DNA from 3 places in the Nocardia sp. NPDC050712 genome. Region 3 is predicted to be linked to each of the others. Evidence: riboswitches for the same ligand, from Rfam matches in the RefSeq annotation. Region 3 holds a riboswitch; each other region holds the start of a gene.

Region 1 (7,278 bases), on a different contig from region 3:
GAAAGGCCAGGTGGCGGATGCGAATCGGGGAGTTGGCCGAGCGCACCGGGGTCAGTGAACGGTCGCTGCGCTACTACGAGGAGCAGGGATTGCTGGTCTCCGGGCGCACACCGGGCGGCCACCGCGACTATCCCGAGCCCGCCGTGGACCGGGTCGTGCACATTCAAGAACTGTTCGCGGCGGGGCTGTCCAGCAAGAAGATCGTGCAGATCCTGCCCTGCATGCGCGACGTAGACGGCGGCGCCAACGAGTTCGCCACACCGGAACTGGTGGACGAGCTGCGCACCGAACGCGAGCGCATCGATCGCAAGATCCGCGATCTGCTGCGCTCGCGCGAGGTGCTCGATGAGGTCATCGGGCGGGCCGCCGTCTGAGGCGTCCTCAGGAGCCGATCGGCTTGCCGAACAGCGCCAGTACGGTCTCGCCGAGCATCGTGCCGGCGTAGGGCAGCACGCCGGGCGCGGCAGCCATCGAGCTGACATCGCTGGTGCTGCAACCGGATTGGGCGGGCACGCCGTTCAGCCGATCGCGCAGCCAGAGCAGGGCGGCGGGACCACCGCTGACCTCGGCGACGATGTGCTCACTGGCCCAGTCGCGGGTGTACTGGACCTGGGCGCTGGGGTCGGTGCAGTAGCTGTCGACCATGGTGTTGGCCGCGCCCAGCGGCAGGATCTCGTCCCAGCGGGAGTGCCAGATGAACATCGGCATATCGGGGACGGTCTTGCCGAGCCGGGTTTCCTCCACGACGCGCTGTACTGCCGGATTGCGCATCGGGTCACCCGCGGTGGACCACAGCAGGCCCTTCAGGTCGACGAAGGGCAGCAGCATCGACTGATATTGCACGCACAGCGGGCCTTTGGCGGTGATGAGCGCCCGGCCGAGCGGGTCGATATTGCGGTCGATGTACTCGGCGAAATACGGGTATTCGCGGGTCAATCCGATCACCGCGGCCAAGACCAGCGCGGCGGTGGCCTGCCCGTTGGCCATCTCGAGCGCGGCGCCCAGGTCGGGGCCGTTGCCGCCGCTGGCGGAGGCGACGATGTTGAGGTCGGGCGCGTAGCTCTGCTTCAGTTCGGCGGCGTGCTGGGTGGCCAGGGCGCCACCGGAGTAGCCGTACATGCCGACCGGGGCCTGCGCGCCGACGCCGAGCGGTTCGAACGCGGTGGCGGCGCGGATGCCGTCGAGGGTGATGCGCCCGGCGAGCGGGCCGGCGGCGTAGGCCGAGTTCGGGCCCTGGTGGTCGGGGATGACGACGGCCCAGCCCTGTTGCAGCGCGGCCTGCGCGAAGAGGAATTCGGCGGGCGCCACGATCTGGCCGGCGAAGGTGGCGGCCGAGAGGAATTGCAGCGCGTAGGACGGCGCGCAGTACCCGGCGAGCGAGTCCTCGGCGATCTGCACCGACAGCAGTTTGCGGGGTTCGGGGGCGACGCCGCGCGGCTTGAGCATGGTGGCCACGGCCGGAATCGGTTGTCCGGCGGTGTTGTTGGAGCGGTAGGACACCTGCCAGGCGTCGACATTGAGCGGGATGATCCCCGCGTTCGCGACGTTGACCTGCCGGACCGCGATGAGCCCGCCGGGGTCGGTGGCGGCGACCACGTCCGCGGGCGGGTTGTAGAAGGCGGCGTCGAATTCCGGCGGCAGCGGTATCGGGGCCGGCGCCTGAATGGCCGGCTGGGCCGGCGCCGGTTCGGCGACGGCGGTTGTCGTAGTGGCCAATACCGCGAGCACGCCGGCGGCCAGGGCTGCGGTACGACGCAGCGCGTGTGATTTCCAGATGGTCATCTTCGACCCACATCCCTTGTTCCCCGCATTGAGACACCTGCGTCTCAATGTTGCGCGTCACTATCGCACGAACGTGACCGGGATCGCAATTACCCCTCGGATGTGCTGGGGATCAGCAAGGCGAACAGCAGCGTCGACAGCATCTCGACCAGGGCACGCACCGGCGGCCGCTGCTCGTCCATGCTCCAGTGATGGGCCGCGCCGTTGAGCGCGCCGATGAAGCCGGCCATGGCGGTCGGCCAGCCGCAGGCCGGAGCGCGCACCTCGGGCACGTTGGAGGCGATGGCCTCGATGGTGTTGGCCCACTCGTCGCGCACGCCGAGCCGGTGCTGTTCGACGCGTTCGCTGACGCCGACCACCTCGACGTAGGCGACCTTGGCCCGGCGGATATCGCTGACCATCGCGTCCAGATACGCGGTCAGGCCCACGGTGACCAGTTCGCGGGCCGAACCGCCGGTGGTGTCGGCCAGCGCCGCCGCGACGGCGTCCCGGGCCGCCTGATGGGCCGCGTCGTAGGCGGCCATCAGGAGATCTTCGCGGCTCGAGTACTCCTCGTAGAACTGGCGCCGGGACAGGCCCGCGGTCGAGCAGATCTCTGTCACAGAGCTTTTCGCGTACGACCGATCGGCGAACACCGTCAGCGCCGCGTCTACGAACAAGGCGCGGCGCTCGGCGCGGCGCTCCAGGACCGATTGTCCGGAGTAGCTGTGTCTGGTCTGCGGCGTACCCATCGCCGCCCAGCGTAGTGCCCGCCGCGGCGCGGTTCCCGATCGGTGGCCGCAACCGAAAAGGCAGGTGCGGGCAGGTTTCCCGGCCCGCACCCGCCTTGCGGAGGTCAGTCGAGGCAGGCGGCCGCGCCGGCGCTCGGATCGGAGAAGTCGCGGGTTTCAGGGGTGGGGTTCCACAGGCCGTCGGTCTTGGCGTACTTCCAGGACGGGCCGTGCTCGACGAGCGTGGCGACGGCCTGGATCAGCCGATCGACGTCCGCGGAGCTGGTGCCGAGGCCGACGCTGGCGCGCAGCGCGCCTTCCAAGCCGAGGCGGGCCAGCAGCGGGTGGGCGCAGAAGCGGCCGTCGCGGACGCCGATGCCGTGCTCGGCGGAGAGGTAGGCGGCGACCTCGCCGGGGGCGAAGCCGTCCAGGGTGAAGGCGACGATGCCGACGATGTCGGGGCTGTCGGCCCACAGCCGCAGCTGGCGGACGCCGGGGAGGGCGGACAGGCCGGTGCGGAGGCGTTCGGCGAGTTCGTGTTCGTGCGAGATGAGGGTCTGCGGGTCGATCTGACACAGGGCGTCACAGGCGGCCGCGAGGGCGGCGACGCCGAGCACGTTGGGCGAGCCGGCCTCGTGCCGCTGCGGGGCGGGCGCCCACTGCGCCCCCGCGGTGGTGACCTCGCGGACCGCGCCGCCGCCGGCCAGATACGGTTCGGCCTGATCGAGCCAGTCCCGCCGGCCGACCAGCACGCCGGCGCCGAACGGCGCGTAGAGCTTGTGGCCGGAGAAAGCCAGGTAGTCGATGCCGGTGTCGCGCAGGCTGATCCGGCGATGCGGCGCCAGCTGCGCGGCGTCGACCAGGATGCGGGCGCCGCACTGGTGCGCGATCAGGGCGAGGCGTTCCAGCGGCAGCACCTCCCCGGTGACGTTGGAGGCGCCGGTGACCGCCAGCAGCGCGGCGGGCTTGCTGCACAATTCGGCGACGACCAGGCGGATGGTCTCCTCGACGGTGTCGGCGGCGCGCACGACGCGGCGGCCGTTCTTGGTCCACGGCAGGAAGTTGGCGTGGTGCTCGATGTCGAGGACGACGGTGTCGCCGGGGACGCAGCCGGCCAGCAGGTTCAGCGAATCGGTGGTGTTGCGGGTGAACACGACGACCTGGTCGTCGGCGGCGTCGAGGAAGCGGGTGACCGAACCGCGGGCCGCTTCGTAGCGCTCGGTGGAGATGCGCGAGGCGTAGCCGGCGCCGCGGTGCACGCTCGCGTAGAACGGCAGCAGCTCCTGCACCCGGTCGGTGACCTGGGCCAGAGCCGGCGCGCTGGCGGCGTAGTCGAAGTTGGCGTAGGTGGTGGTTCCGCCCTGCACGAGCGGCACCTGGAGATCGTCGCCGGATACTCGGGCGAGGGGGGCGCAGATCTGGGTGGCCACAGCAGTCATCACGTAAATCCCGTCGGTTCAGGGACCCGCAATCGTGAGATCGGTCGAGTCCGCGCTTGCCGCGCCCATCTGGACGAACAGCCTGGTCGTCACCCGGAGCACCCCACCGCGGAGGAGGGTTGCCGACCAGCTAGCCGGGGCTTAGTGCTGGTACTCATGACCTGAACCGAGATTGTCAGACGCACCGGCGGCCTGTCAACCGCCATTTCCCGCTAGTCGCGGCTGCATGAAAATGCAGTGAAAAGAATAAACTTGCGAACTTGTTCCGGATGCGTTCCCATGGAGGGGTGACACCTTCACTCCTGCTCAGCTTCGTCGGCCTGTGCATCCTGCTGTCCCTCACGCCCGGTCCGGACACCTTCCTGGTGCTGCGCTACTCGATCGCCGATGCCCGACCGGGGATCGCGGCGGCGATGGGGTCGGCGCTGGGCGGAATGGTGTGGGCGGTGGTCGTGGCCGCCGGTGTCGCCGCGCTGCTGGAGCAGTCCGCCACGGCCTATCGGCTGTTGAAGGTGGTCGGCGGAATCTACTTGCTGTACTTGGGAATTCGCGCCCTGATCGACCTGCGGAAGCAGCGCCGGGCGGCCGCCGCGGAACCGGCGGACACCCCGGCCCGCCCGGCGGCGGCCGCCTCGGTTCGCTCGGCGTTCGCCGCGGGCGTGATCTCCTGCCTGTTCAACCCGAAGGTCGGGTTGTTCTACCTGGCGGTACTGCCGCAGTTCCTGTCCGAGGTCAGCTTCGCCAACACCTTGGCGCTCGGCGCCATCGAATCCGCCATCGCCGCGATCGAAATGGTGCTGGTCGCGCTGCTCGCTTCGCGGGCGGTGGCGCTGCTGCGGCGGCCGGTGATCCGGGAGCGGCTCGAGCAGGCCTCGGCGGGAATTCTCGCCACGCTCGGGATCGGCACCGCCGCTTCGGCCGCGTAACGCTGCCGCGGTTCGGCGACGGGAAATTCGCAGGTACCGCAGGTACCGTGGACAGTTGGTCACCGTGGTGTTTGCCCACTGGTAACCCTGGTCGTGCAGTATTTCCGCCGTCTCGGTATGGGCCGGGATCGGTCTATGAGAGGTGGGCAGGGCGGATGCTCCAGCCGGAGGTCGATGCGGTAGCCGAGGAGCTATCGAATCCTTTGCTGCGCGGCACCCTTGCCCCGCCGGCCCGGACCCTGGTCGATATTCTCGCCGCGACCGCGGACACCTACCCCGACGCGCCCGCCCTCGATGACGGCACGACGGTGCTCGGGTACGCCGAACTGCTGGCCGAGGTCGATACCGTGGTCGGTCGGCTGGCCGCCGCGGGTGTCCGGGCGGGGGACCGGGTCGGGGTGCGGATGCCCTCGGGGAGCAGCGATCTCTACGTCACCATTCTCGCGGTGCTGCACGCGGGCGCCGCCTACGTCCCGGTCGACGCCGACGATCCGGACGAGCGGGCCCGCCTGGTCTTCGGCGAGGCGCGGGTCAGCGCGATCGTCACGGCGGCCGGTGTGGAGCGCACCGGAGTCGAAACAGCCGACGCGGCAGTGGAATCCACCGAACTCCCGGCACCCGACGACGACGCCTGGATCATCTTCACCTCCGGGTCCACCGGTACGCCGAAAGGTGTTGCGGTGACCCATCGCAACGCCGCCGCGTTCGTCGACGCCGAGGCCCGGCTGTTCCTGCGCGACGCGCCGATCGGCCCCGGCGACCGGGTACTGGCGGGGCTCTCGGTGGCCTTCGACGCCTCCTGCGAGGAGATGTGGCTGGCCTGGCGGCACGGCGCCTGCCTGGTGCCCGCGCCGCGCGCGCTGGTGCGGACCGGCGCGGATCTGGGGCCGTGGCTGGTGCGCCGGGAGATCAGCATCGTCTCCACCGTGCCGACCCTGGCCGCCACCTGGCCGGCCGAGGCGCTGGACTCGGTCCGGCTGCTCATCTTCGGCGGCGAGGCGGTCCCGCCCGAACTCGCGGAAAAGCTCGCCGGAAACAGCAGTTCGGGAGACGTCGACTCGGTCCGGGAGGTGTGGAACACCTACGGGCCGACCGAGGCCACCGTGGTCGCCTGCGCGGCGCTGCTCGACGGCACCTGGCCGGTCCGGATCGGTCTCCCGCTCGACGGCTGGGACCTCACCGTCGTCGACGCGGCCGGTAATCCGGTGGGGGAGGGCGAATCCGGCGAGCTCGTCATCGGCGGTATCGGCTTGGCCCGGTACCTCGACCCCGCCAAGGATGCCGAGAAATACGCGCCGCTGGCCTCGGTCGGCTGGGAGCGGGCGTACCGCAGCGGCGATCTGGTGCGCAACGACCGGGAGGGTCTGGTCTTCCTCGGCCGCGCCGACGACCAGATCAAGCTGGGCGGCCGCCGGATCGAACTCGGCGAGATCGACAACGCGTTGCAGCACCTGCCGGGTGTCACCGGCGCCGCGGCCGCGATCCGAACCACCAAGGCGGGCAACAAGATCCTGGTCGGCTATCTGACCGGCCCCGGCGACGATTTCGACCAGGCCGGAGCCAGAGCGATACTAGCCGAACAACTTCCGGCGCCACTGGTGCCCCGGCTCGCTGTCGTCGCGGAACTGCCCACCCGCACCTCCGGCAAGGTCGACCGCGACGCGCTGCCCTGGCCGCTGCCCAAGCACAAGGACCCGGACGCCGACACCGGACTGTCCCCGACGGCGCAGTGGGTCGCGGGACTGTGGGATTCGCTCCTCGGCGCGGAGGCCACCGGACCGGGCACCGACTTCTTCGATCTCGGCGGCGGCTCGCTCGCGGCCGCCCAGCTGGTGGCGGCCTTGCGCGAGCGCTATCCGCACGTCGCGGTCGCCGATCTGTACGACCATCCGCGCCTCGGCGCGCTGGCCGACTTCCTGGACGCGAGCGCCCCGGTCGAGGCCGTCGACGAACGCCTCGTGCGCCCGACGCCGCTGAGCGCCCAGACCTTCCAGGTCCTGGCCACCATCCCGCTGACCACGCTCACCGGCCTGCAATGGCTGACCTGGCTCGCCATCGTCGGCAATATCGCCGCCCGCTACGGCGCGCTGCCGTGGCTGCCGCATCTGTCCTGGTGGTGGGCACTGGTGGCGTTCCTGCTGTTCATTTCCCCGCCGGGGCGCATGGCGCTGTGTGTGCTCGGGGCCCGGCTGCTGCTGCGCGGCGTCGAGCCGGGCAGTTACGAGCGCGGCGGCCCGGTGCATCTGCGGCTGTGGGCCGCGATCCGGCTCTCCGAGGCCAGCGGCGCGGAGAACCTGTCCGGCGCACCGTGGATGGTGCCGTTCGCGCGGGCGCTGGGCGCGAAGATCGGCGAGGGCGTCGATCTGCACACGCTGCCGCCGGTCACCGGCATGCTGGAACTCGGCGACGGGTGCAGCATCG
Region 2 (7,278 bases), on a different contig from region 3:
GGCGACGGGGCGCAGCAGATTCATGATCGAGCCTCTATCGAACGAAGTCACATTTAATAACGTGTTCGAACATAAATTAGAGGTCTAATGATCGTCAAGAGTCGAATGAGAAGGTGGCCGGATACCATGCGTGCATGACGTCGATGCCCGCCGCCGAGCGCCTCGGTTCCTACCTCAAGCGCGCCGAGCAGGCGATGGCCGCGGCGAAGACGGCCGCGCTGAAGCCGGCGGGCGTCACGGTTTCGCAATACAGCGCGCTACTGCATCTCGACGAGAATCCGGGAATCTCGGCCGCTGCCTTGGCGCGGCTGTGTGGCGTCACCCCGCCCACGATGAACACGGTGCTGAGCAATCTGCAGGAGCGCGGCCTGATCGAGCGCACCCCGCACGCCTGGCACAAGAACGTGCTGGAGACCCGCCTCACCGACAAGGGCGCGGCGGTCATGAAGGACGCCGACTCCCGCGCCATCCACGTGGAGCGCACGGTGGCGGCGGAGTTCGGCGCGGCCGAACTGGCACAGCTGCAAAACCTGCTGACCCGGTGCGCGGACCGATTCGATTCGATCCGCCCGGACCGGCCCTAGATCGGGTCGGTCACCCGGAGTCTTTCCGCCAGTTCGTTGAAGATGTAGAAGTTCGGGATCGACGCCACGGCGACCAGCGAGATCCACCGCCCGTCGAACTTGATCCGCACCAGCCCGCTGCGCGCGTCGATCAGCTGGATCCGCTCCCACGGGTAGCTGTTGCCGCGGAAGATCAGCGCGTCCAGGTTCAGCGCGAGATCGCCGAACTGCATGGTCTCTTCGTTGTCGATGGCGGCGACCGCGTTCGGCAGCTGGGTGGCGGTGATCGCCGACTGGATCGTCTTGCCCCACTCCCGGCCGTTGCTGAACAGGGTGTCGTCGAAGGTGGCGTGCGCACCGGGCCCGCTCATCTCGAACGCGTACTCGGTCATCGAGGAGGACTGGAACGGAATCACCCGCTGCTTGACCTGCGCGGTATCCCAGCGGAATCCGGCGATGCGCTCACCGGACCGGTACACCGTCATGCCGAAGTCGAACAGATCCAGCCGCGAGGACCGGTGCTGCCGATTGCTGCGCGCACGCCAAGCCGCCGGGATGGCCGGGACCAGCGCGAACAGCACGGCGGCTGCCCCGCCCGCGGGTGCGCCGACGGCCACACAGATGACACCGAGCACCACGCAGCACCCGATGACGATGCCGCAACCGCGCACGAACGTATCGCTCGCGGGTGCGGGCAGATAGGTCTGGCGGTGGGTACCGAGCTTCTGGTACTCGGACATCAGGTGGATCAGTTGTGATAGCGGAACCGTGCGCGCGTCATCGGTCTCGCCCGTATCCTGCTCCAGGGTGTTCGGAGTGGCCATAGTCCCTCCACGAGGCGGTTTTCCGCGCGAAGCGTATGTCACGCGCGCCCGACCCGCCACCGCGACCCCACGCGACGCGCCGGAGTTGGCGGCGAAAGTCAGGGCGTCGGCGACCCGGCCGAATTCATATTTTTGTCCAGCCTGGTCGAAATCGTTGTTCAAAAACGGTGTGGCACATACCTTTCGCTTGACGGTCATGAGTTCCAGCACATAGCCCCGGCTTGCCGGGCGGCAACCCTGCCGCCATAAGCGTCTGTTCCCGTTACGCAGGAGGATTCATGTCGTTAGCCACCGAACCGAAGTATCAGTTTCTGTTCGCACTGCCGGCGACCCGGCGTGCTGTGCTCATCCCGGGGGCGGCGGCATGACGGGGGTGGCGTTCTTCGATGTGGACGAAACTCTCATCACGGTGAAGAGCACGTTCTCGTTCCTGCGCTTCTGGCTCGCCGAAAATGGCGACGACGGAGCGAAATACGCGGAGATCACCGGCGACATCAAACAGCGGGCGGCGGAGGGTGAAGCTCGCGAGGAGATCAACCGGCAGTACTACCGCGCCTACCGCGGCGTGACCCAGGCCGAGCTGTACCAAGCGGGGCAGCGCTGGTTCGCCGAATTCAGCGCCGGCGGTACGGCGTTCTACGTCGATGTGGTGGAAGCACTGCGTGCGCATCAGGATTCGGATGATCGCATCGTGCTGCTCTCGGGTTCGTTCGCGCCGGCGATCACGCCGGTGGCCGCGGTTCTGGGCGCGGACCGGATCATCGCCACCACGCCGGTCGTGGATCGGCGCGGCCTGCTCACCGGGGCGGTGGAACGCCCGCTGGTCGGGACGGCGAAGGGCGCCGCGGTCCTGGACTACCTGCGTGAATCCGGCATTTCGGTGCGGGACAGCTACGGCTACGGCAATCACGCCAGCGATCTGCCGTTCCTGGAACTGGTCACGCACCGCGCCTACCGTGGCGCCGATCCGGTGCTGTCGCGGGTCGCCGCGCAGGGCGGGGACTGGTTGCACCTGGGTGACCGGGTCGGCGATGCCACCGGTGTCGCGGCGGATCCGGCCGATCAGGCGGCGGCGGTATGGTGAAACGGCTACGGGTGGCCATGAAATCCCCTTCGCAGTAGGAATTCTCAGTTCCGCAGGCGGGCAATGATTTGCCGCACGATGCGACTGCTGGCCCCCTTTTCTACTCGAGCTGAGCCAAACGGATGGAGCCGTCCGGAGGCGGGGTTACGATCTGCTCAACGGTCACGAGTATCAGCAGTGATGAGCCCCGGCTCGCTGATCGGCAACCCTCGCACCAGCGGTGGGGTGCCCCGGGTGACGACCAGGCGACTATTCACGGCGAATAGCGCAAGCGCTGAAACGGAGAACTCCCACAATTCCCGGGCATTTCCATGCCCGCATCCCTGCACCGTGCATTCCTCGCGTCGTCGGGAATGTGCGGTGAGCTTCGCTATGTAAGGAATACACACCAATGAGAAGTTTCTTGTCCGGGTCGCGCCGTCGCGTTTTCGCGGGTGTCGTAATAGCCGCCGCCGCACTGGGTTCGGCGACGGCGTGCGGTGACGATCAGGGTGCCGGCACCAGCGGCCCGGTCTACTTCGGCGTCTCCGGCCCGAAGACCGGCCCCTCGGCCGAGTACGGCCGGCTCTGGCAGCAGGGCTTCGACCTGGCCCTGGAGGAGATCAACGCGGCGGGCGGGATCAACGGCCGCAAGGTCGAATTGAAGTGGGAGGACTCGCAGTCCGATCCCAAGCAGACCGTCCCGATCGCCACCAAGTTCGTCGACGACAAGTCGATCATCGCGGAACTGGGCGACTTCTCCTCGCCCGCCTCGATCGCGGCCTCGCCGATCTACAACCGCGGCAAGCTGGTGCAGTACGGCTTCACCAATTCCGCCGTGGACTTCACCAAGGCCGGCGACTACTCGTGGAGCCCGTCCATCACCCTGGACGTCTTCCAGGAGCGCAACGCGGAGTGGATCAGCAAGCGCGCCAAGAAGGTGTCGGTGGTCTACCTCGAAACCGACTGGGGCAAGCAGGCTTTCCAGTTCTTCGAGAAGTTCGCCAAGGAGAAGGGCATCGAGATCGCCTATTCCTCCCCGGTGCTGCCGGATTCCACCGATGTCAAGCCGATCCTGATCAAGGGCCGCGAGGCCAACCCGGAGGCGTTCGTGCACCTGGGCTACGGCCCGGACGGCGCGCTGGTGGTCAAGCAGCTGCGCGACGTGGGCTTCACCGGCCAGTTCTTCGGCGGCCAGAACACCCCGCAGTTCATCTCCCTGGCCGGTGCCGCCGCCGAGGGTGACATCGTCAACGGCGTCTTCACCCCGGCCGATCCGGATCCGAAGGTGCAGGCCTTCGTCAAGGCCTTCAAGGCCAAGTTCAACGTCGACCCGGGCGACTTCAACGTCTACGCCTACGACGCCCTGCACGTGCTGGTCAAGGCCGCCAAGGAAGGCGGCGCGACCCGCGAGGGTGTGCTGAAGGCGCTGAAGAGCGATACCCAGTTCACCGGAATCGGCCTGGGCACCTTCAGTTTCGATCAGAAGACCCGCCGCCCGCTCAACGTGAAGCCGATCGAGCTGATCCTGCGCGAGGGCAAGTTCGTCCCGACCGGTAATCGCTGATGTTCGACACCCTTATCGCGGGGCTGGTGCACGGTAACGCGTACGCCCTGCTCGCGGTGGGCATCACCCTGATCTTCGGCGTCACGAACGTGATCAACTTCGCGCACGGCGCGGTGTTCGCGTTCGGGTCGATCCTGGGCTGGTGGCTCATCGCGCAGCAGGGGGTGCCGCTGTGGCTGACCATCATCCTGGTGGTCGGGGTGACCGCCCTGGTCGGCATCGCGATCGACGTGCTCGCCGTCCACCCGCTGCGGAAGGCGCCCGCGATCGCGGCGTTGCTCGCGACGGTGGCGGCGGGCCTGATCATCGAGAACCTGGTGCAGATCGTCTTCGGCCCGGAGACCCGGCCGTTCCCGCAGGTGCTGCCCACCAACAATTTTCAGCTGGGTGGCGTCCGCTTCGGCACCTCGGACGTGGTGATGTTCGCGATCACCCTCGCGGTGATGGCCGGGCTGGCGGGCTTCCTGCGGTTCAGCCGCTACGGCCTGGCGATCCGCGCGACCGCCCAGGATCCGGACGCCGCCGAGCAGATGGGGATCGGGGTGGCCCGGATCCAGGTGCTGGCCTTCGCGATCGCCTCGGGTCTCGGCGGTCTGGCCGGAATCTTTGTCGGCCTGTACAACTCGAACATCTCGCCGACGAGTGGCAGCCTGGTCGGGCTCACCGGTTTCGTGGCCGCGACCATCGGCGGGCTCGGGTCCATCCCGGGCGCGGTGATCGGCGGGTTCGCGCTCGGTGTGGTCGAGGCCTTCGGGATCTACGTCTTCGGCGACGGCTACCGCGATCTCATCACCTTCGGCGTGCTGGTCGGGTTCCTGATCCTGCGGCCCGGCGGGCTGCTGGCCAAGGTGCCCGCGATCACCGCCGAACCGCTCACCGGCACCTTCCTCGGCGCCGGTCGGCAGCTGCGGATCCGCTGGTGGCACGCGGTATCGGCGTTCGCGGTGGCGGGCATCGCGGTGCCGCTGGTTGCCAACAACTACGCCCTGGTGGTCGGCACCCAGATACTCGCCTACGCGATCATCGCGGTGTCGATGACGCTGGTGGCGGGTTCGGCGGGGCAGCTGGTGATCGGGCAGGCCGGTCCGATCGCGATCGGCGCGTACACCTCGGCGATCCTGACGTTGAACCACGGCTGGCCGTTCCTGGCGGCGGTACTGGCCGCGGGCGTGGTGGCGGCGGTGGTGTCCTCGGTGCTCGCCGCGCCGCTGTGGAACCTGAACGGGCACTACGTGGCGATCGCCACGCTCGGCATCGGCATCGTGACGGTGGCGGTGATCCGCAACTGGGAATCGCTGACCCGGGGCAGCTACGGCATCTTCGGTATCCCCGTGCCGACCCTGTTCGGGCATGAATTCACCGACGCCGCCGAAGTTTTCCTGCTGGATCTGGTGTTCCTGGCCATCGCGCTCGCGGTGATCGTCGGTATCCAGCGTTCCCGGCTGGGTACCGCGCTGCGCGCCATCGGCGCCGACGAGGTCGCGGCGCGCTCCTCGGGGGTGCCGGTGCGCGACTACAAGGCACTGGCTTTCGCGATCAGCGCGGTGTTCTCCGGTATCGCCGGTGCGCTGCTGGCGCACCAGTACAGCTACATCGACCCGACGGTGTTCAACCTGCCGATGTCGCTCCTGATCGTCACCATCCTGGTGCTCGGCGGTACCGGCTCGCCCTATGGCGCGGTGCTGGGCGCGGTGGTGCTGATCGGCGTGCCGGAGGCGCTGCGGCTGGCGCCCGAGGCGCGCATCCTGCTGTACGGCGTGACGCTGCTGCTGATCATCCGGTTCCGGCCGCAAGGAATTCTGGTGAGGAGGGAACGTGTCGTCGACAAGCCCAGCGTCGTCCGTGTCTGAGCCCGCGGTGCTCGCGGTGACCGGTCTGCGCAAATCCTTCGGCGGCGTGCATGCCGTGGCGGGTCTGGATCTGATCGTCGCGCCGGGCGAATTCGTGTCCATCATCGGGCCGAACGGCTCCGGCAAGACCACCACCGTGAATCTGATCTCCGGGCTGCTGCGGCCCGACGGCGGGCAGGTGCTGGTGCACGGCGCACCGCTGCGGCCGGGCAGCCCGGAGCTGGCCGCCGCGGCGGGTATCGCCCGGACCTTCCAGAACGGCCGGGTCTTCGGCAATCTGACGGTCCGGGAGAACGCGGAGGTCGGCCTGCACACCACGCTGCGGGCCGCCCGCCCGCTGCGCCGGCTCGCTCGTGTTCCGGTGCTGCGCTGGGTGCCGCTGCTGGCCGAACTCGTGCTGGCGCTGGCGCCCACTCCGGCGGTGCGGGCCGAGCGCCGCCGGACCGTCGAACTGGTCGACGAGCAACTGGCGCGGTTCCCGGAGCGGCTGGTGCCGCGCGCGGAGCACAACGCCTACACGCTGTCCTACGCCAACCGGCGGCGCACCGAGATCGCCCGGGCGCTGGCGCTACAGCCGAAACTGCTGCTGCTCGACGAGCCCGCGGCGGGCATGAACCAGACCGAAACCGCCGAGGTCGGCAGGCAATTGGCCGAGCTGAAGGCGCAGGGGCAGACCATCGTGCTGGTCGAGCACAAGCTGGAACTGGTGAACACCCTCTCCGATCGGGTGATCGTGCTGGACGAGGGCCGGATCATCGCCGAGGGCACGCCGGAGCAGGTGCAGAACGACGAGCGGGTGATCGAGGCGTACCTGGGCCGGCGGCGGGTCCGGGCCCGGACCGCGGCTCCGGAACGTGAGGTAACGACCAGTGTCTGAAAAATACACTCCCATCCTGGAATTCGACGAGGTCACGGTGCACTACGGCCCGTCGCGCGCGTTGGACCGGGTCTCGCTGCGGGTGCATCCGGGGGAGATCGTGTCCCTGCTCGGCGGCAACGCCTCGGGCAAGTCGACCACCATGAAGACCGCGCTCGGGCTGCTGCGGCCGAGTTCGGGGTCCGTCCGGATCGACGGCGTCGATGTCTCCAATAGACCGCCCGCCGCGCGCATTTCGGCCGGGCTGGCCTCGGTGCCCGAAGCGCGCCGGGTGTTCCCGGAGATGACGGTGGCGGAGAACCTCTACGTCGGCGGCTTCATCCGCAAGGAGCGCCGCTCGGTCCTGGCCGAACGGGCGGCCGAACTCTACGAGCACTTTCCACGCCTGTACGAACGCCGCGCGCAGCAGGCCGGGACGCTGTCCGGCGGGGAACAGCAGATGCTCGCCTTCGCGCGGGCGCTGATGAGCAAGCCCCGCCTGATCTGCATGGACGAGCCGACGATGGGGCTCTCGCCGCTGTTCGTCGACCGGGT
Region 3 (7,278 bases):
TGGGCTTGCTGAACTCGACGCGCGCGGTCAGCTTGTCCACCGCGGTGGTGCCGACGTAATTGATCAGAAAGCCGTTGGCCAGCGGAGCCTTGGCCGCGCCGAGCTTGACGACCGACTCGAAGGTCTTGCGCACCGAGTCGGCGGTGAGCGGGGAGCCGTCGCTGAAGGTGACATTGTCGGCCAGGTGGAAGGTGAACACCTTCGCGTCCGGGCTGGCCTCCCAGCTGCGCGCCAGCCACGGCTTCAGCTCGCCGGTCTTGGGATCCTGATCGGTCAGCGAGTCGACGATCTGGCGGGTGACGTAGAGCGTCTGGTTGCTGCCGGCCTGCGCGGGATCCGAGCAGGACGGCGCCTGCGACAGGCCGTAGCGCAGGGCGCCGCCGGGCTGCGGGGGACCGGCGTCGCCGCCGGCGCCGCCGGTGTCGCTGCCGCAGGCGACCAGCGTACTGGCCGCGGCGAGCGCGCCGGCGAGCGTGGCGAGGCGATGACGGGTGCGGATCACGGTGTAACTCCAGATAATTCGGGTCGGGGGATGGTGCGGCCGGCGGCCAGGGGACGACTGGGAATGCGGCGGCGCAACTCGGGCGCCACCTCCTGCTGGAACAACTCGAGGCTGCCGCGGTGCTGCGCCTCGGTGCGTCCGTCGCGTTCGGAGGACAGGTGGATCACCTCGTGGCCGAACTGCTCGTGCTGGCGGCCGACCTTGTCGAGCACCTGCTCCGGGCTGCCGATCAGCGCCGAGGAGCGGGCGGCGAAGTCCTCCAGGGTCTCGAACACGATCGGCAGGCCGAGCTTGCGCGAGAGCGCCAGCCGGGCCTGGAAGATCGGGCGATAGACGTCGAGCGCCTGCTGCGAGGTGGGCGCCAGGTGGAAGCCCGCGGTGCCCGCCCCGACCAGCGCGTCGGCCGGCTCGTGGCCGTAGTGCGCCCACCGCTCCCGGTAGTGGCGGACCAGTTCGGCGTAGGGCTCGATGGGATTGGTGACGTTGGCCGAGAACAGCGGATCACCGTGGCGCGCGGCCAGTTCCACCGAATCCCGGCTGGTGGCGCTGCCGTGCCAGATCCGGATCGAGGGCTGGTAAGGGCGCGGAAGGGCCTTGGCCGCAACCAGTTCCGGGCGGAAGCGGCCCGACCAGGTCACCTGGTCGCTGGCCCACAGCGCCCGGAACAGCTCGTACCCCTCGCGGTTGCGGTCCCACTGATCGTCGGTGGTGACGTGGAACAGCTCCGCCTGCGCGGCGCCGTTGCCCTTGCCGATGATCAGTTCCAGGCGGCCGCCGGAGAGGTTGTCCAGCGTCGAGTAGTCCTCGAAGGCGCGCACCGGGTCCAGCAGGCTCAGCGTCGTGACGGCGGTGAACAGCGTGATCCGCGAGGTGACCGCGGCGATATGACTGAGCAGCACCGGCGGCGAGGCGGACAGGAAGGGATCCTCGTGCCGCTCGCCGACCGCGAAGCCGTCGTAGCCGAGTTCCTCGGCGACCCGGGCCTGGTCGACGACCGACCGCAGCCGCTCGTGCGTGTCCGGCAGCACGCCGGTGTGCGGATCCGGCGTCCGGGTGACCAGCGTGAACAGCAGGAACTTCATGCGATCGCCTCCAGATCGGCTGCGGGCAGGAACTTTTCGAACGGGTGCGCGCCGATCTCCTCGGCCGGCAGCGCCGGGTCGAACAGCGCGGTGTAGCCCGCGGCCAGATAGAGCGCGACCGCCTCGGGCTGGCGCCAGCCGGTGGTGAGGTAGACGCGCCGGTAGCCGAGCCGGGTGATCTCGAGCTCCAGCTGCGCCACCACGAAGCGGCCCAGGCCCTGCCTGCGGTGTTCCTTGGCGGTCCAGATGCGCTTGAGTTCGGCGGTGTCGTCGTCGTAGCGCTGGAACGCGCCGCCGGCCACCGGTTCGGTATCCCGGGTCACCACGAGCAGGCCGCCGTGCGGCGCCGCGAAACGGGTGCGCGGGTAGTTCCGGAGTTCGGTGTGCATCTGACCGGCGCTGCGGCCGTAGCGGCTGCTGTATTCGACGGCGAGTTCGGCCAGCAGCGGCGCGGCCAGCGGATCGTCCTGGGCCACCCGGTGCACCCGCAGGCCGTTGTCGGGGAAGCGTTGTGACACCGCTCAGCCCTTCTTCGGCAGGCCGGGCGGGTTGATCCGCGACGCGGTGACGGCCTCGGAGGCCAGGCCCCAGCGGTCCAGGATCTTCTGGTAGGTGCCGTCCTGAATGAGGTGCTCGAGCGCCTTGTGCACCGGCCCGATCAGGGCGTTGTTCTTCTTGGTCAGCACCGCGATCTCGCCCTGCAACTGCTCGCCCGCGCCGGAGAAGCTCGCGATGATCTTCGTCTGCTTGGCGGTGGCGGAGTGGTAGATCGCGCTCGGGTTGGGACCGACGAAGCCGTCCAGGCGCTGGGAGGCCAGCGCGAGGTAGTAGTCGGTGGTCTGCTGGAAGTAGGCCAGATCGATCGGGGCCAGCCCCTCGGCGCGGTTGAGTTCGTTCCAGCGCACCAGCAACTGCTCCTGGTTGGTGGCGGTGCCGACGCCGATGCGCTTGCCCGCCAGGCTCTTCCGATCGGTGAAGACCAGATCGCTCTGGATCGGGACCTCCAGGGCGACGGTGTCGGTGCGGTAGGTGGCGAAGTCGTACTTCTCCTTGCGCTCCTCGGTCACCGTGACGTTCGAGATGAACGCGTCCACCTCACCGGAATCCACCTTGACGAAGTTCTGCGCCCAGTCCGCCACCCGCACCTCGAGTTTCAGGCCGAGCACGTCGGCGATCGCCGAGGCGAAATCGACCTCGGACCCGACCGTGGTCTTGTCGTCGGTGGCGTAGAACCGCAGCGGCGGCGCGGCTCCGCTGGAGCCGGTGATCACCAGGCTGCCGCGATCGCGGATCGCCTGCGGCACCGTCGCGGCGATGGCGTCGACCTTGGTGCCGCGGACTCGCCCGGACTGGGCGGGGGAGAGGTCGTAGGAGACCGCGCCGGCCTGCTGGACCTCGTGGCCCGCATCGGGATCGGTGCCGCAGCCGGTGACCAGGACGGCCAGCGCGGCAGTAGCGGCGGCCAGGGCGGAGAGCTTCATCGAATACCTGTTCTGGAGAGAAATGCGCGAGTGCGGGGATGTTCGGGATGGTCCAGGACCTGGGCCGGCGGGCCCTGTTCGACGATGGCGCCGTCGTCGAGGAAGACCACGGTGTCGGCGACCTCACGGGCGAAACCGATCTCGTGGGTGACGATCACCAGCGCCGTGCCGGTGTGGGCGAGATCGCGGATGACCGCGAGCACCTCGCCCACCAGCTCGGGATCCAGCGCCGAGGTGGGTTCGTCGAACAGGATCACCCTGGGGCGCAGGGCCAGCGCGCGAGCGATCGCGACGCGCTGCTGCTGCCCGCCGGAGAGCGTGCGCGGATAGGCGTCGGCGAACGCGGCGATGCCGACCCGGGCCAGCAACTCGCGGGCCTCCCGCTCGACCTCGTCCCTGGGCCGGCCCTGCGCCGACAGCGGTGCGAGCGTGACGTTTTCCAGCGCGGTCAGGTGCGGGAAGAGGTTGAACTGCTGGAAGACGAAGCCGATGCGGGAGCGCTGGCGGCGCACCTCGCGGTCGGTCAACGGGTGTAAGACGTTGCGGCGCAACCGATAGCCGATCAGCTCGCCGTCGATGTGCACAGTTCCGGCGTCCAGCGTCTCCAGGTGATTGAGCACCCGCAGCAGCGTGGACTTGCCGCCGCCGGACGGGCCGATCACCGCGACCACCTCGCCGGAGCGCACCGTCAGATCGATACCGCGCAGAATCTCCTGCGCGCCATAGGACTTGCGGACTCCGCGCACCTCGACCGCGGGCGTCGCCGCGGCGCTCATCGGGTCGCTCCGCGCGGTGTGGCCACGCCGATGGCGGCGATCTCACGGAACTTGCGCTGCGCCTTCTGCCACGGCGTCGGCGGGATCTCGCGCTGCGCGCCCTTGGCGTAGTGCCGCTCGATGTAGTACTGCGCCACCGAGAGCACCGTGGTCAGCACGATGTACCAGACCGTGGCCACCATCAGCAGCGGCACCACCCGGCCGTTGCGGCCGTAGATCACCTGGACCTGATAGAACAGCTCCGCGATCGCCATCACCGACACGATCGAGGTGCCCTTGAACAGGCTGATCACCTCGTTGGTGGCGTTGGGCAGGATCGAGCGCATGGCCTGCGGGACGATCACCGTCCGGAACTGCCGCCAGCGCGGGATGCCCAGGGCGGCGGCCGCTTCCAGCTGCCCGGCGTCCACCGAGATGATGCCCGCGCGGATGATCTCCGCCGAGTAGGCCGCCTGGTGCAGCGCCAGGCCGATCACGGCGGCGGTGAAGCCGCTGATCACGTTGTTGACGTCGAAGGTGAAGAAGGCCGGGCCGAACGGGATGCCGAGCGAGATCTTCTGATACAGGTAGGCGATGTTGAACCAGAACAGCAGCTGCACGATCATCGGAATGGATCGGAACGCCCAGATGTAGACCCACGAGATGACCCGCAGCACCGGGTTGTTCGACAGCCGGGCGATGGCGAGCAAGGTGCCGAGCAGGAACCCCAGCGCCGTACCCCACAGCGTCAGCTCCAGGGTGACCCGCAGCGAGGCGAGCACGGACTTGGCTGTGAAGTAGCGCGCGAACGTCGCCCATTCCCAGCCCGGGTTGGTCACCAGGCCGTGCACGAACTGGGCCAGCAGCAGCAGGGCCGCCGCGCTGATCACCCAGCGCCACGGATGCCACGGCTTCGCCACCGTCGGCGGCGCGAGCTCCGCCGGCTCCGGCGTGCCGGGCGGCGCTCCGGCGTCGGGTGGTGCGATCGACGCACTCATAACGATGATCCTCGAAAGAAAAAATGAACGCGACCACGCCGTCGGCGTCGGTCGCATCACCCGGCCAGCGTCGGGTGCGGGTCTGGCGGCGGCTCAGCCGCGACAACCCGTCGAGGTGCTGCGGCAGTGGTCGATGTGCAGGCGCCCCCAGCGGGTGGCGCGGTATGCGGTGCTCATGGTGGGGTTCCTCCATCGGTCCTGGCGGAAGCACCCGCACCCGGCATGCCGGGGGGTTGCTGCGACGTCGGCGAGCCAGGTCTCTCAATCGCTCTGGATGGTGCTCGAACATCATGGGGAGCAAGTGAACTCGGATTCAAGGTTAGAAATCACGATGAGCGCAGTCCTGGTCACCGGGGCGTTCGTGGCGGACTATGGTCGCGGCCCGATTGCTGGCCCCGCCGGAAATGCCCGGTTTCGGGAGGTAGCGGGCGTACGGTGTGAACCTCGATCGTTTCGACGTGAGGAGGTTCGCGGTGTTCGCTCGAAGTCGGCTCTCGTATCTCGCAGCCCCGGCGGCATTGGCCGCGCTCGCTCTCGCCCCGGTGGCGCCGGCCGTCGCGGCACCGGCCGCCTCCGACGGCACCGCCGGCGCCCTGCAAGCCCTCGGCGTGACGCCGTTCCTCTATCCCACGGCGGCCCTGTGCAGCGGCACGGGCGTCACCCTCACCAATCCCGCCATGGCGGGTGCGGTCCCGGGCCCCTGGCCAGCGCACACCCTGGCGATCCCCGGGCTGGACCTGACCGCCGTGAAATCCGGCCAGACCATGTTCACCTTCCTGCCCTCGGACCCGAGCCGCTCCGACGGCTCCGGCATGCGGGTGGCCTGGCTGAACATCGACACCGGTCGCGGCGGCATGGCGTCGATGGGCCCCCTGAACGAGGTCTTCGCGAGCATGGTCCCGCCCGAGGTGCCCGCTGTGCTCCGCCCTCTCGCCGAACAGGCCGTCCGCGACTTCTTCGCCACCAACGTCCCCACCGGCGGCATCCGCGCGGTCCCGGTCGACACCGGCCGGGGCACCGTCCTGGCCGCAGTCTTCGGCAGCACGGTCGACGGCGCGCGCAGCTGTTTCTATTTGCCCACGGTCGGAATCATCGACGCCTAGCCGGCGGACACGGCAGCGCGGGTGTTCGATGCTCAGCCGGCGCGCAGGGCCCGCTGTTTCCAGCGCAGCGTGCCCCGGCGGTGGGCGCGGTGCGAGCGGACCGTGAGTGCCGCGTAGGCGGCGACGGCGGCCGGGTGGGAGAGCGCGGCAACGATATCGGTGCGGGTCGGTGCGGCCGCCGTCTCGGTGGTTCGGGTGAGCAGGCGGCCGGCGACGGCGGCGGAATACCCGAGCAGCCCGGCGCGCCGTACCGATCCGCGGCCGGTGGCGGCGGCCAAGGGCGGGATCCAATAGGCCAGGGCGGCAACGGCTCCGACTGCCGCGGCGGCGACACGCGAACCGCCGTAGGCGGACCACAGCCAGCGGGTGTAGCCGGCGTCGAGTTCGGCCGCGCCCGAGTACATTCGGGTGCTCGCCAGCCGCCCGGCCGCGACCACGGCGGTGTGGCGGCCGCTGCGGCGCAGGGCGCGGGCGATATCCAGGTCTTCGGTCGGGCTCGCGGCTACCGCGCGGTGGCCGCCGATGGCGCGGTAGGCGGCGGTGTCGAAGACCAGGAACTGGCCACAGGCCACCGCCGTCGACGGTCTGCGGCTGCGATTGCCGGCGGTGATCGGCAGGGCGGCGGCCCAGGACCAGCAGAGCAGCGGCTGCACCAGCGCCTCGGCCGCGGAGCCCGCCACCTGGGCGGGCCACGGTGCGACCAATGCCACCTCGCGCCTGCGCAATTCGTGCACGGCGGCGGCGATCGCGCCGGGCCCGAGCCGCACATCGGCGTCGAGGAAGACCAGCGCGGCGGTGTCCGCCAGCTCGCCCAGCCGCTGGCAGGCCGCGGCCTTACCGGTCCAGCCGGGGTCGGGTTCGTCCTCGGACCGGATCACCAGAAAGCGGTCGTCGCCCGCGATCACCGCGGCCGCCGCGGCGGCGGTCCCATCGGTGGAGGCGTCGTCGAGAATCAGGACCCGCAGGTCGGGGACCCCGGTCTGGACCCGAAGATCCGCGAGCAGCGCGGGCAACCGGCCCGCCTCGTCGCGCGCCGGAACGCACACCGTCACCGGCTCGACCACGGCCGCGGACGCGGCCAGACGTGGCATCGTCACCCGGTTGTACAGCGCGACAGCACATCCGGCCACGGCCACCGCGGTGCCCGCCCGCACCACGGGGTAGCACCGCCCGGAGTTCACGTCGGTCCGCACCCGAGCGGCTCAGCGATGTTCCTTCACCGTGCGCCACCACTCGTTCAGCGAGAACCGGCCGGTGCCCGGCGCCGGGGGATTGCGATCCATGTAGGCCATCGCGGCGACGATCGCGGCGACCGCGAGGGTGATGCCGCCGACGATGCCCGCCCAGCCCGCGAACG

The links. A riboswitch is a leader RNA that binds a small molecule or an ion and turns the genes downstream of it on or off. The one in region 3 is predicted to bind S-adenosylmethionine.
Region 1: another riboswitch for S-adenosylmethionine. It lies ahead of AB0H76_RS26305 (aminotransferase class V-fold PLP-dependent enzyme); the one in region 3 lies ahead of AB0H76_RS28590 (amino acid ABC transporter permease).
Region 2: another riboswitch for S-adenosylmethionine. It lies ahead of AB0H76_RS22230 (ABC transporter substrate-binding protein); the one in region 3 lies ahead of AB0H76_RS28590 (amino acid ABC transporter permease).

What each region holds. Positions count from the first base shown of each region.
Region 1 is NZ_JBFAHT010000003.1:1,271,164-1,278,441, forward strand. Features, by position in the region: gene AB0H76_RS26290 (MerR family transcriptional regulator) at 18-374, shown strand; gene AB0H76_RS26295 (lipase family protein) at 382-1,782, opposite strand; gene AB0H76_RS26300 (TetR/AcrR family transcriptional regulator) at 1,872-2,513, opposite strand; gene AB0H76_RS26305 (aminotransferase class V-fold PLP-dependent enzyme) at 2,618-3,931, opposite strand; SAM riboswitch class IV at 3,979-4,093, opposite strand; gene AB0H76_RS26310 (LysE family translocator) at 4,219-4,857, shown strand; gene AB0H76_RS26315 (Pls/PosA family non-ribosomal peptide synthetase) at 5,013-7,278, shown strand, end outside.
Region 2 is NZ_JBFAHT010000003.1:376,499-383,776, reverse strand. Features, by position in the region: gene AB0H76_RS22250 (superoxide dismutase) at 1-24, opposite strand, end outside; gene AB0H76_RS22245 (MarR family transcriptional regulator) at 135-584, shown strand; gene AB0H76_RS22240 (DUF6585 family protein) at 581-1,387, opposite strand; gene AB0H76_RS22235 (HAD-IB family hydrolase) at 1,752-2,471, shown strand; SAM riboswitch class IV at 2,632-2,751, shown strand; gene AB0H76_RS22230 (ABC transporter substrate-binding protein) at 2,863-4,017, shown strand; gene AB0H76_RS22225 (ABC transporter permease) at 4,017-5,867, shown strand; gene AB0H76_RS22220 (ATP-binding cassette domain-containing protein) at 5,860-6,744, shown strand; gene AB0H76_RS22215 (ABC transporter ATP-binding protein) at 6,737-7,278, shown strand, end outside.
Region 3 is NZ_JBFAHT010000004.1:100,047-107,324, reverse strand. Features, by position in the region: gene AB0H76_RS28615 (ABC transporter substrate-binding protein) at 1-442, opposite strand, end outside; gene AB0H76_RS28610 (LLM class flavin-dependent oxidoreductase) at 499-1,584, opposite strand; gene AB0H76_RS28605 (GNAT family N-acetyltransferase) at 1,581-2,102, opposite strand; gene AB0H76_RS28600 (ABC transporter substrate-binding protein) at 2,106-3,065, opposite strand; gene AB0H76_RS28595 (amino acid ABC transporter ATP-binding protein) at 3,062-3,841, opposite strand; gene AB0H76_RS28590 (amino acid ABC transporter permease) at 3,838-4,818, opposite strand; SAM riboswitch class I at 5,005-5,099, opposite strand; gene AB0H76_RS28585 (hypothetical protein) at 5,292-5,921, shown strand; gene AB0H76_RS28580 (glycosyltransferase family 2 protein) at 5,954-7,102, opposite strand; gene AB0H76_RS28575 (DUF3153 domain-containing protein) at 7,124-7,278, opposite strand, start outside.